One region of the Candidatus Contubernalis alkaliaceticus genome, then DNA from elsewhere that is predicted to be linked to it. Evidence: riboswitches for the same ligand, from Rfam matches in the RefSeq annotation. Region 1 holds a riboswitch; each other region holds the start of a gene.
What was found. A riboswitch is a leader RNA that binds a small molecule or an ion and turns the genes downstream of it on or off. The one in region 1 is predicted to bind cyclic di-GMP.
Positions count from the first base shown of each region.

Region 2: linked by a shared signal. The riboswitch ahead of HUE98_RS05680 (methyl-accepting chemotaxis protein) and the one ahead of HUE98_RS00240 (transglutaminase-like domain-containing protein) in region 1 are both predicted to bind cyclic di-GMP.
Region 3: linked by a shared signal. The riboswitch ahead of HUE98_RS09125 (CpaF family protein) and the one ahead of HUE98_RS00240 (transglutaminase-like domain-containing protein) in region 1 are both predicted to bind cyclic di-GMP.

Region 1 is NZ_CP054699.1:55,055-59,257, forward strand. Features, by position in the region: gene HUE98_RS00230 (DEAD/DEAH box helicase) at 1-1,351, shown strand, start outside; partial or broken gene HUE98_RS00235 (GntR family transcriptional regulator) at 1,574-1,771, shown strand; cyclic di-GMP riboswitch class I at 2,078-2,168, shown strand; gene HUE98_RS00240 (transglutaminase-like domain-containing protein) at 2,224-3,372, shown strand; tRNA gene HUE98_RS00245 (tRNA-Ser) at 3,726-3,819, shown strand; RNA gene ffs (signal recognition particle sRNA large type) at 3,883-4,147, shown strand.
Region 2 is NZ_CP054699.1:1,192,643-1,196,845, forward strand. Features, by position in the region: gene HUE98_RS05675 (sensor domain-containing diguanylate cyclase/phosphohydrolase) at 1-1,504, shown strand, start outside; cyclic di-GMP riboswitch class I at 2,002-2,087, shown strand; gene HUE98_RS05680 (methyl-accepting chemotaxis protein) at 2,201-4,162, shown strand.
Region 3 is NZ_CP054699.1:1,829,824-1,834,026, reverse strand. Features, by position in the region: gene HUE98_RS09135 (DnaJ C-terminal domain-containing protein) at 1-245, opposite strand, end outside; gene HUE98_RS09130 (pyridoxal phosphate-dependent aminotransferase) at 454-1,584, shown strand; cyclic di-GMP riboswitch class I at 1,790-1,881, shown strand; partial or broken gene HUE98_RS09125 (CpaF family protein) at 2,006-3,331, shown strand; gene HUE98_RS18080 (RcpC/CpaB family pilus assembly protein) at 3,308-3,898, shown strand; gene HUE98_RS09115 (PIG-L deacetylase family protein) at 4,105-4,203, shown strand, end outside.

The DNA of each region.
Region 1 (4,203 bases):
ATCAGCTCTGGCAGGAAAAGATATTATAGGGCAGGCGCAGACGGGGACGGGTAAGACAGCTGCTTTTGCCATTCCAATGATTGAGAAGATAGAACAGGGGACAGAAAATATCAAGGCTCTGGTGGTTACCCCCACCAGGGAATTGGCTGTTCAGGTGGCGGAAGAAATAAATACCATAGGGCAAACTAAAGGGATTAAAGCTTTACCTATCTATGGAGGGCAGGATATAGTCCGGCAGATCAGATCCCTTAAGAACAGACCTCAAATCATAGTAGGGACACCGGGTCGATTAATGGACCATATGAGGAGAAAAACTATACGGCTTCAACAAGTGTGTATGGTTGTATTGGATGAAGCGGATGAAATGCTTAATATGGGATTTATTGAGGATATTGAGACAATTTTAGAAGGAATTCCTGTTGATCATCAAACACTGCTTTTTTCTGCTACCATGCCTAAGGCTGTTCAGAATTTAGCCCAACGGTTTATGAAAAATCCGGAAGTGATTAAGATAAAGTCCAAAGAAGTTACTGTTCCCAATACGGAACAATATTATTATGAAGTCCATGAAAGGCAAAAGTTCGATGTTCTCTGCCGTGTATTAGACATACAGTCTCCAGACTTAGCGATAATTTTTGGTAGGACCAAAAGACGGGTAGATGAATTAAATGATGCTTTAAATAAGCGGGGATATGTTGCAGAGGGAATCCATGGAGATCTTACCCAGGCCAAACGGGATAGTGTAATGCGAAACTTTAAAAATGGTAAGACGGAAATTTTGGTGGCTACCGATGTAGCTGCCCGGGGCCTGGACATAAGCAACGTTACCCATGTTTATAACTTTGATATTCCTCAGGATGCGGAATGGTATGTTCACCGGGTTGGGCGAACCGGTCGTCTGGGGAAACCCGGCATTGCGACTACGTTTGTGACTCCCCGGGAGCTCAACCAGCTGAGAATTATAGAAAAAACTACAAAACGAAAAATTATTAGACAGACGGTACCTACGTTAAGTGAGGCTTTAGAAGGACAGCAGCAAATTGCCATGGATAAACTGATACAAGTTGCAGAAAATGAAGATCTCCGCCAATATCAGGAATTAGCCGCAACGCTGCTGGAGGAAAGAGACTCTGTAACCCTTTTGGCAGCAGCCCTAAAAATACTTACCAAAGAACCTGATAACACACAGGTTACTTTGACCGAGGAGACTCCCTACAGGCAGAAGAAGTCAACAGGATATAAGGGAGGAGCACAGGGAAATTTCAGAAAGCCCAAATTCAAGGGCGGCAGAGACGATAGAAGGAAAAAGCAATATAAAAAGCAGGATAACAAAAGGGATAATTGGGCGTAATATCTGCCACTTTGCCTTAAACTTACAACACTTAAGACCATAGGGACAGTTGCTATATAATTCTTTTTTAGGCTTCGTAGATGTATTGACACGGAGCCTTTTATATTTGCAAAAAAAAGTATTTGTTGACTTACAGAAGGAAAGCTAATATAGCATATTGCAACAGCAATGCTCTATATTAGCTGACAGGGAGGTGTTGCTGTGAGGTTTAATGTGGATGGGATGAAGCCGATTTATGTGCAGATATCGGGTGCTGGAAACAGAAATTTTATCCGAGGGTAGTAAAGGTAATGAAAAAATATATTCTCAGTATCAGCCGGCGGAGATGTTTAAATTAATCCCGCCACTGCCGCCAAAGGGCTTAACATGCTGGCAGATGAAGGGATCCTGTATAAAAAGCGGGGATTGGGCATGTTTGTTCACCTAACACATGATCATGGGTAGCACTTTCAAAGCTCCGGGGCCCGGGTTTTGGAGCTTTGAAAGGTAATTAAAGGGACAAATATCAAGATCCTTTGTTGACATAGTGTTTTTACCATTATACCAAAATTCTTCAAAATACCCCAAAAATATTACAAAGATTAACAATAGATATTGACAACGATTTGTAAAAGTGGTATCATTAGCATAACTCAATTTGTTTGGTATTTTTATCCAGAAGAATAATTTGTTGCAAAGTATATGTAGGATTGTTACACATTTAATATGTAGGAAAGGTAAATACCTGACCGACAAAGGCAAACTTATCGAAAGGTAAGGACGCAAAACTATGGGTCTAAGGTTCGTAATTACGGACTATGATTGCCAGGTTACCGAAACAGGAATTATTTTTTTCGGAGTCGGTCCCTCAAAAACGTAAGGAGGGACTTTTAATGTTAAAGAAGTTTGTTATTATGCTGCGAATATTTTCCTTAAGTGGAGCTATGTTTTTTTTAGTAATGGGTGTAGGTATGGGGTTTGATGGGAACTATTATGGATCTTCATTTTTCCAGTCTTCTTCTCCGGAAGATGTAAGTTTAAGGGTACAAGTTACGGAAGCCGATGAAAAAGAAGAAAAAACGCAGGATGATTCCAAATGGATGGATCTGGAGGAGGACATTAGGAAAGAAGAAAATGAAGATAACAATGCGGGGCCTTTGCAGGAAGATCTTAGCACAGGGGCAGATCAGGCTTCTTTAGAGCCAGTTTCATTAACAGCTTCAGATGCTCAAATTGATAAAAATTTCGAAGAAAAAACTAACCCTGTGTTAGAACAGGCTAAACCAACGCCAGAAACAACAGCTTCAACTCAGGAATCTACTCAGGAGGCAGTACAACCGGTAGAACCACAGGAAGAGATTACTCCAACAGAAACGGCCCAGCAGTCAACAGCACCTGTAACTTATTCATTTGGCAGTGCTCACACTATTCGTTTTAGAGTGGAAGTTGATGTTACCAACAACAGTGGAGAAGTATCAAACAATATTCAGGTAGACGTCCCTTTGCCGGAAAATAATTCTCCTTACCAGACTACCAGCCTGATTTCTACTAACTATCCTATTGTTTCTTCCGCCGGCAGAGTCAGCACATTTCATATTGGCGAGTTATTACCTGGAGAGACCAAGACTATTGTTGCTGATTACAATATGACCTTACGTCCGGTGTCAATTAACTCTACCAATAATACGGTAGAAACAGCCAGACAGATTTACAATAAATATGCAGGGAGTGGAAACTGTTATACATTGGCTGTTGCATTTGTCAATGACTGCACAGGACAGGGGCTTAAAGCCAGGGTGGTTACAGGTTTTGCAAGGACACAAAGAACGAACATAGCTGTCGGTTCATTGGCGGGCTTCCGTCACAGCTGGGCAGAGTTTTATGTGGATGGCCTGGGGTGGGTACCGGTAGACCTTACCTTTAAGTATTTTGGAAATTTCCCCCATGCCTCTCACGTTGTTGAAACATATAACGATCAGTCCATAAGAGTAAGGTTTCAAGGAGGAAGCTTAGGGGCAGTTTGGAAGAATTCCATTATATAATAATTATCTAAAAAAATTTATCATAGTTTTTTTGCAGCATATTCAGCCGCCCCACCGGTTGTAAGCAGCTGCAATCTAGGAAGCTCCTTTTATATTTTTTAAAAGGAGTTTCCTTGTTGTTCCGGCATGAACTTCAGGTGTTGGTGGAAGCTTTAAGGGGACAGCAGTGTGTTTAGCAGGTAGTATGATTATATGCATAATCAGAGATGCTAAATGCAGAGGAGAAGAAAGTGTTTTAGATTTGACGATTAAAACAAATATATGTTATAATCAAAAATGTTGGATTATTTATTAAATGCTTTTACAGCTAAAACCTGGTCTAAAGTAAGGGCTTATGAAGTTAGTTATTGTTCGGAGAGATGGCTGAGCTGGACGAAGGCGCTCGCCTGGAAAGCGAGTAGACGGGTTAACCCCGTCTCGAGGGTTCGAATCCCTCTCTCTCCGCCATTTTAAAGTAAAAGCTTGCCTTTTTTGAATCAGCAGGCTTTTTTATATAAGATTAATGATTGGTCGTGCTAGGTGGGGAGGTAGCGGTGCCCTGAACCTGCAAACCGCTATAGCAGGGCTGAATTCCTAACCGAGGTTTATATTCTTTAGGGTCTGCCCCTGGCAAGTGGTGATGAGGATTGGGTCCTGTGCGACGTGAGCTCATGAACCCCGTCAGGTCCGGAAGGAAGCAGCGGTAAGTGAACCCTTGCGGGTGCCGCAGGGCTGCCTGGTCCGAGCTAACTACCAGGGTAACGTCTGGGGAATTAAATCGACGAAAGGTGCACGGCCATATAATAATTTAAATTAAAAAAAACAGAGGGACCATCAGGTGCCTCTGTTTTT
Region 2 (4,203 bases), 1.1 Mb from region 1:
TAATGTTTTGTTGGAGCTGGACGGCACGATAAAATATTTTGTTATGACTGGAACTGATGTAACCAAATACAGGGAATCCAAGAAAGCACTACAGGAAATTGGAGAAAAGTACAGGGGATTAATCCATGCTTCACCGGTAGCTTTTATTTCCCTTAATTCTTTGCACATGGTGAAGAGCTGGAGCTCTGCGGCAGAACGGATTTTTGGTTGGTCGGAAAAAGAAGTGCTGGAAAAAGATGTTTCCCTTTTCATGTATGATATCCATAACAGTATTTATGATCAATGCAACAAAGTAATTGTAGAGAGAAAATCAATTAATGATTTTGAATTAAATTGTTTCAGGAAAGACGGTTCACCTATCTTTGTCAGCCTTTCCCTGGCGCCGTTGTATGACCTTACTGGAGAGGTAGACGGTATTTTGTTAGCTGCTGTTAACATTACTGAGCGTAAGCTGGCAGAAGATAAGATTCGTTACATAAGTTTTCATGACATTACTACGGGGCTTTATAATCGGGCATATATGGAGCAAGAAATGCAGAGGTTGGATACAGACCGTCAGCTGCCTATCAGTATAATAATGGGGGATTTAAACGGCCTTAAATTAGTAAATGATACCTATGGACACAGTGTAGGGGACGAGATGCTGATAAGTACTGCTGATATCCTCAGGAAATCCTGCCGCCAAGAAGATATAATAGCCCGCTGGGGGGGGGATGAATTTGTAGTCCTTCTGCCCCAAGTTACAAAGGAAGATGCTCTGGGAATATGTAAAAGAATTATATCTTATTGTGAAAAAACATTTGTTAAAACGGTGCCTCTATCTATAGCCTTAGGTATTGCTTGTAAGCAGATGGGGGAGAAGGATTGTCTTGCGGAGATTTTAAAACAGGCTGAAGACAATATGTATAAACATAAGCTGGCTGAAAGTAGAAGTGTCAGGAGTTCGGTGCTAAATGCTCTACTGAAAACCCTGGAAGAAAAGAGTTATGAGACAGAGGAACATGCCCGGCGTATGCAGGATATGGCTTTAAAAATTGGCAAAAAGTTTAATCTATCGGAAACAGAATTGGACAGGTTAACTCTTCTTATTTATCTGCATGATATAGGCAAAATTACTATTTCTGAGGAAATCCTAACGAAAAAGGACAGTTTAACCGAAGAAGAATGGACAGCTATTAAGAAGCACCCTGAAACAGGGTATCGAATAGCTCGTTCTACGGAAGAATTTGCCCATGTTGCAAAAGATATTATCTCCCATCATGAACGCTGGGATGGGCAGGGTTACCCTGAAGGATTAAGAAAGCAGCAGATTCCTTTATTGGCTCGGATCACAGCCATTGTTGATGCCTATGATGTAATGACCAACGGAAGACCTTATAAAAAACCTTTATCACAAATAGAAGCTGCGGCTGAAGTTAAAAGGTGTGCTGGAAGCCAGTTTGATCCGGAGTTGGTGGAGGTTTTTCTAGCGGTTTTAGAAGAGAACACTGTATTGGAAAAATGATTAAGATATATATGGAATAATTTATCTCTTTTTTTCAGGGTATAAGATCCCCACCTCTAAGCGTTAGCGTAGGTGGGGCTTTGTCATTTCTTCGACAAAAATTCTAAAATTACCACAAATTGTAACAAGGAAATAATGTTTAATTGTAGAATATAATCCATTAATATAACATTTTAGCAATCTAAACCAATTACATTAGTTTGGATTGCAGTTGAATGGGCAAAAAACAATAAAAATACTTATAATGGTTTTTTTATCTTAAATATTGACGTTTTTATAAAACTTGTTTATAAGGGCATGCGTTGTTGTTAGTAACAGCAAATAATATCTTTAGACATTTTTTTTTATATAATGACAAAATACAACAAGGAAATATTGTGTATTAATAGAATATATTATATTAGAATATTATGGCATAACAAATAATCTTTTAGACATGGTTTGAATTTGATTTGGAATGAGGGGGGATAGGCTTAACTGTTAAAATATAATATATAAGTTGAAAAAGGCAAACCTGGTGAAAACCAGGGACGCAAAACCAAGGGTCTAAAGCTTTTTATGCTGAAGACAGCCGGTTGCCAGCTTTTCCTAAAGATTATAGTTTCTTCTAATTATAATTTTTGCTTTTAGAAAACTGGCGCTGCCATGTTTTTTTATTTTTGCACTATTTTAAATTCATTGGAGGGGAAGTATCTTATGTTTAAAAAAATGAGCCTTAAAATTAAATTAATCTCTTTATTTTTATTGGTCGGGTTAGTACCGGTTATTGCAATCAGTGTAATTTCTTACAACAGCGCCAGTGCAAACATTCAGGAGGAAATTGAAGCAGCCAATTACATGTACGCCGGCCTGGTACAAGAACAGTTAGACACCTATTTTAACGATGTAAAAAATAACGCTGTGGTGCTGGCTGCCACCCGAGATGTATACCAGAGCATGAATATTTTAAGTGAAGTGGAATGGGACACCCAGGACCCCCGTTGGCTTGAAAGGGTAGAGATTTTAGATGATATAAGCAGCGCGGTTTTGGCAGAGATGGGTTATGCCTTGTTTTATTTAACAGACCCCACCGGAAGAGTGGTATATACCACCAACACCGATAACAATTTTTTGGGGGCTGATTTATCCGATCGGCAGTATGTTCAAGATGGCCTGGCCGGCCGTGTAGCCTGGTCTGACCTGTTTTATTCCAACGTCGCTCTAGATAACATTATGACCGCCGTATCTCCCGTCAGAAGCGATGGTCAATCGGGAAGCATAATTGGTACATTTAACATTTCTGTAAATGCTCAAGGAATTGACCAGTTAGTTCATAACGGACTTGAGAATCTGGGGTCAACAGCGGATGCTTACCTTGTGGATTCTAACGGTCTGCTGCACAGCAACCTCAGGCATGGGGAATTATCCCAGGGAGCCGTGCTGCAGCAGACTGTTACTACCTGGCCTGCACAGGTATTGTCAGCACCCATCAGTTCCGGAAGCCTGGATTTCAGTGCCCAAGGTGAATATGTAAACACCATGGGTAATGCAGTTTTGGGAACTGTAGAGGTTCTAGAACTAGGGGACATGCCCATGGGCCTAGTCGTAATGATTGACCAGGCGGAAGCCTTTGCCGGGGTTGATATATTACGTAACTTAATGGTAATGGTTGCTGTCATCTCTGCCTTAATGGTGGCTGTTTTAGGGTATTTCATAGCTCTCAGCATTGCCAATCCCATTCAAAAAATTACTAAGATTGCCAATCAAGTAGCCCAAGGGGACTTCACCGTGCAGACCGAAATGAACCGTAAAGACGAAATCGGTCAGCTGGCCAATGCCTTTAATACCATGAATTCAAATCTATCCCAGTTGATACGGCAGGCAGTCGAAACAGCACAGGGAGTAAAGGATTCCAGCGAGGGATTATCTTCTGCCGCTGAGTCCACCAGCGCAACCTTAGAGCAGGTGGCCGCTACCACAAACCAGTTCGCCGGCAACAGCCAGGAGCTCAGCACCGGTGCTCAGGAGATGGCTGACATATCTAGAGAGGTGTCAGAGAGCGCCGCAGAAGGTGCCGAAGCTATAAAAAATGCTGTAACTCAAATGAAGGATATTAATGACATGGTGGAGGGCCTGCGGAGTATTATCGAAGGCCTGGACAACCGTTCCTCAGAAATCGGAAATATAGTCAGCATGATTACCGCCGTAGCAGACCAGACCAACCTTTTGGCCTTGAATGCTGCCATAGAAGCCGCCCGGGCCGGAGAACAGGGCCGGGGTTTTGCGGTGGTAGCGGAAGAAGTTCGTAAGCTGGCAGAGCAGACAGGAAAAGCTGCCGTAGACATCACCGCATTAATCAAGGAAACCCAGGAGGAGACAGGCCGTGCGGTAGAAAGCATGGACAAAGGGGTAGAAAAAGTCCGGGAAGGTTCCGATGTCATCATGTCCAACAGTGAAACCTTCAACCAAATCGTGGGAGAAGTACAGAGAATCGTAGAAAAAATTACTGAAGTTACTGTGGCAGCGGAGCAGATTAGTTCCGGAAGCCAGGAGATTGCAGCCTCTACAGAGGAACAGTCCTCTTCCATGGAAGAGATTACTGCAACCGCAGAAGATTTACGGAATTCTGCCGATGAGCTTTATAAATCCATGGAACGTTTTAAATATGACCAGGCGTAAGCTAAAAGTAAAAGGAAACAAAGTCATAGGAGGAGGTTATT
Region 3 (4,203 bases), 1.8 Mb from region 1:
TCTTCCCCATGCTTCCAGTCGGCGCCAAAGCGATCATACAGCTTTCTTTTTTCTGGATCTTTCAAAACCTCATAGGCTTCGTTAATCAGCTTAAACTTTTCTTCCGCTTCTTTTTTCTTTTCCTTGGGCTGAAGATCGGGATGGCTTTCCCTGGCCAATTTTCTGTAGGCATTTCTAATTTCTTTTTCTGAGGCACTTCGTTCTATGCCTAATAATTTATAATAGTCTTGATATTTTACTCCCATGGTCTGCTACCCCTCAACATATATAGTAATTTCCGCAACTATTAAACTAAATGATTGTTCATTAATCTTTATAGTTACTTTATTCTAAATGAAATTATACTAAAATTACACAGTAAAAACAATGCTGTCTAGAGGGATTAAAACAACCTTTAGAGAAATTTAATAATTGTAAATATGATGAATTTAAAGAGAGAGAAGGAGATTGTAAATGGAAATAAAACCATTTATGGTTATGGAGGTTTTAGAAAAAGCCAAGCAGATGGAGGCCCGAGGAGAAAATATAATACACTTAGAAATTGGAGAACCTGACTTTAATACTCCGGAACCGGTGAAAGAAGCAGTCATTAAAGCTATTAAAGATGGGGATACCCAATACACTCACAGTCTGGGGAAATGGGATCTAAGGGAAGATATTGCTCATTATTATGATCAAAATTATGGAGTAAATATTTCTCCTGAACAGGTGATCATTACCTCTGGAGCTTCCCCGGCCATGCTCATAGCTTTTTCAACTTTACTGGTAGAGGGAGGGGAGATAGTGATATCTAATCCTCATTACGCCTGTTACCCTAATTTTATTCGTTTCTCCGGGGGCACTCCCCGGGAAGTTAGTGTGAAGGAAGAGGATGGGTTTAAGTATAGACCTGAAGAATTAATTAAACAGCTGACTCCTACTACCAAGGCAGTTTTGATTAATTCTCCCTGTAACCCCACGGGAAACGTTTTTTCACCGGAAGAACTGAAAAAAATAGCTGATATTGGATGCTGCATTATTTCTGATGAAGTATATCATGGATTGAATTATGAAAGCCGGGACCACAGCATCCTGGAATTTACAGACCGGGCTATTGTGATAAATAGTTTTTCAAAAAAATATGCCATGACCGGATGGCGCCTGGGTTACCTGATTGCTCCGCCGGAATACATCCGTTATATGCAGGTACTGCAGCAGAACATATTTATTAGCGTCACCTCCTTTGTGCAGGAGGCCGGCCGTGCTGCCTTAAAATATTGTCAAAAAGAAGTTGAAGAGATGACAAAGGTTTATAACCAAAGACGGCTTTATCTGTTGACTCGACTAAAGGCTATGGGAATTGCCGCTAAGGTGCCACCCACTGGTGCATTTTACGCACTGGCCAATATAAGTAAATACACTACTGATTCTTATACTTTTTCCTTTGAAATCCTAAAAAAGGCCAAGGTAGCCCTTACTCCTGGAATTGATTTTGGGTCAAATGGTGAGGGATACCTGCGTATTTCCTATGCCAACTCCCTGGAAAATATTGCTGAGGGGATGAACAGACTGGAAAATTATTTAAATGATCGTATACAAATATAAGTAAATTGTTGAGGGGAACCCTTGTGAATCTCTATCAGTGCTTTTTCTGTGTTCTAAATTCTAGCTAAAAAATTACCGTAAGCAGTCCTCCCATAATCTATTGGGATCTCGGGTTAGCTTAAATTAGACAAAAAGTAACGGACATGTTATAATGTGATAGAGTGTATATTATTTGTATTAAATACTATTTATTAACTTTATTCCTGAAAGTAAAGGGCAAACCTTCCGAAAGGTTGGGACGCAAAGTCAGGATCTAAGGTTCCTTATAAAGGAACTATGATTGCCTTGGCCGCCTATACAGGAATTTTTATGTATGAAAATAACCTGTAAACCCGGCCTGTCGGGTTTTTTATTTTACAAAAAATAAATTAGAAAGACCTTTCACCATTAAAAAATTAATCTTTGGAAAGGGGGATAATTTATGTTTTCAAAAAGTACATACAAGCTAAACGAAGTAAAATCAACACAGTCACAATTAGAGAAACAAAAAACAGTTAATACTCATAAAAAAAAGGAAATGGATCAGATTGCTAATCAGACGCTCCGACAAGTAATTGATACACTAGACGAGCATATCCAAATGGATAATATCAATGAGTTTCAAAAAAAGCAGTTTGATGAAAAAGTTCTTGAATCTCTGAATGAAATATTAATGGAAAACAGAATACCCCTATCCCAAGGAGAAAAACAGAAAGTAATTGAGTATGTTACAAATGAAATGTTCGGTTTTGGCCCCATAAATAATCTAATTAGTGATCCCAACGTTACAGAAATAATGGTTAACGGATCTGATAAAATTTACGTGGAAAAGGGTGGGAAGCTTCACAAAACCGACGTAAGTTTCCGGGATGATGACCATGTACTGCACATTATTAATAAAATAATTAACCCTCTGGGCAGAAGGATTGATGAGAGCAGTCCCGCCGTTGATGCCCGGCTGCCTGATGGTTCAAGGGTGAATGCAGTTATTTCACCCTTGTCAATAACAGGGCCTTCACTGACTATCCGAAAATTTTCTACAGATCCCTTTCAGACGGAAGATTTGATTAACTTCAATAGTATAACCAAGGATATGATTGATTTTCTTGAAGCCTGTGTTAGGACAAGGTTGAACATTATTGTATCCGGGGGAACTGGCAGTGGCAAAACTACTACGCTGAATGTCCTTTCCAGCTTTATTCCTGAGGGGGAAAGAATAGTAACCATTGAAGATACGGCAGAACTTCAGCTTCGACAGGAACACGTCATTACTTTGGAAAGCAGGTCTGCTAATATTGAGGGAAAAGGAGAGTATTCCATTAGAGAACTGGTCCGTAACTGTTTGCGAATGAGACCAGATCGTATCGTAGTGGGAGAAGTTCGGGGAGGAGAGACACTGGACATGCTTCAGGCCATGAATACCGGTCATGATGGTTCAATTTCCACACTCCATGCCAACAGTCCTCGAGATGCAATAGTACGTTTGGAAACTATGGTACTAATGGCGGGAATGGAATTACCTCTTTGTGCCATAAGGGAACAGATAGCTTCATCTGTTAATATTATTGTTCAACAGGCTCGTATGTCTGATGGAACCAGGAAAATTACAAAAATTACTGAGCTTATAGGTATGGAAGATGATAATATTAAAACCCAGGATATTTTTGTCTATGAGCAAAAAGGAACAGATCCGGAAGGTATGGTTCAAGGGAAACACAAACCTACAGGTATCGTTCCTCAATGTATGGAAAAAATTCTTCTACGGGGAGAAGATTTTTCTATAGAAAGAATACCTGAATGGAAACAGCAAAATAATGTCATTGAGTCTGAACCAGATTACCAGGCATTCCATGAGCCAGAAAAAAATTCATCAGGAGAATCTGGTAAAGTGGTCCGGCCGGATATTTTTGCTTTAGAAGAACTGGAAGTTCCACTAACATCAACTGGTTCTACCTGCTTTTCTCAGGTGAACGAAACACAACCAACAGGGTTTTACAGAGATCGAGAGAGAAACCTCTGCAGCTTAATACCGGAAAATATGAGGGGTATTAATATATCGGTCAGCGGGTTAGAGCCAATAGCCAATTTCATTAGTTATGGCAGTAAAGTAGATATTCTAGTTGTTTATGCTGATGAAAGGGATAACAGAGGGCTTTCTGCTTCCACCATTGTTGAAAATGCATTGGTTCTGTCGGATCCATGGAAAACTGAAACCTTAGAGGGATCTCCCGGAAAACCTGAGGTTATATTTATTGCAGCAACCCCTGAACAGGCAGAAAAACTAGTATATGCCAGCGTGAAAGGAACTTTCTATATAACAGTAAGGACACATTAAAGCCTTTCCATGGAAATGGAGTGGCTTTTTTTAAGAGATACTAAAAGCCAGTTAGCCTTGACAATTTCATAGGAATTAAATAATTAGTTCCAGTTTCTATGGTGATGGAATAGTATACAAAGTATAATATTGGAATTTTATATATTTCAAACATATAATTATTTAAGTGTTAATGAAAGAAATAGTTAATTCAAGGAGGGAGTATAATGAAAGTTTTAGTTTTTGCTCCCCATCCAGATGATGATCTGATAGGCTGTGGAGGAAGTCTGGCTAAACATGTCAAGAGAGGCAGCCAAGTTACCGCA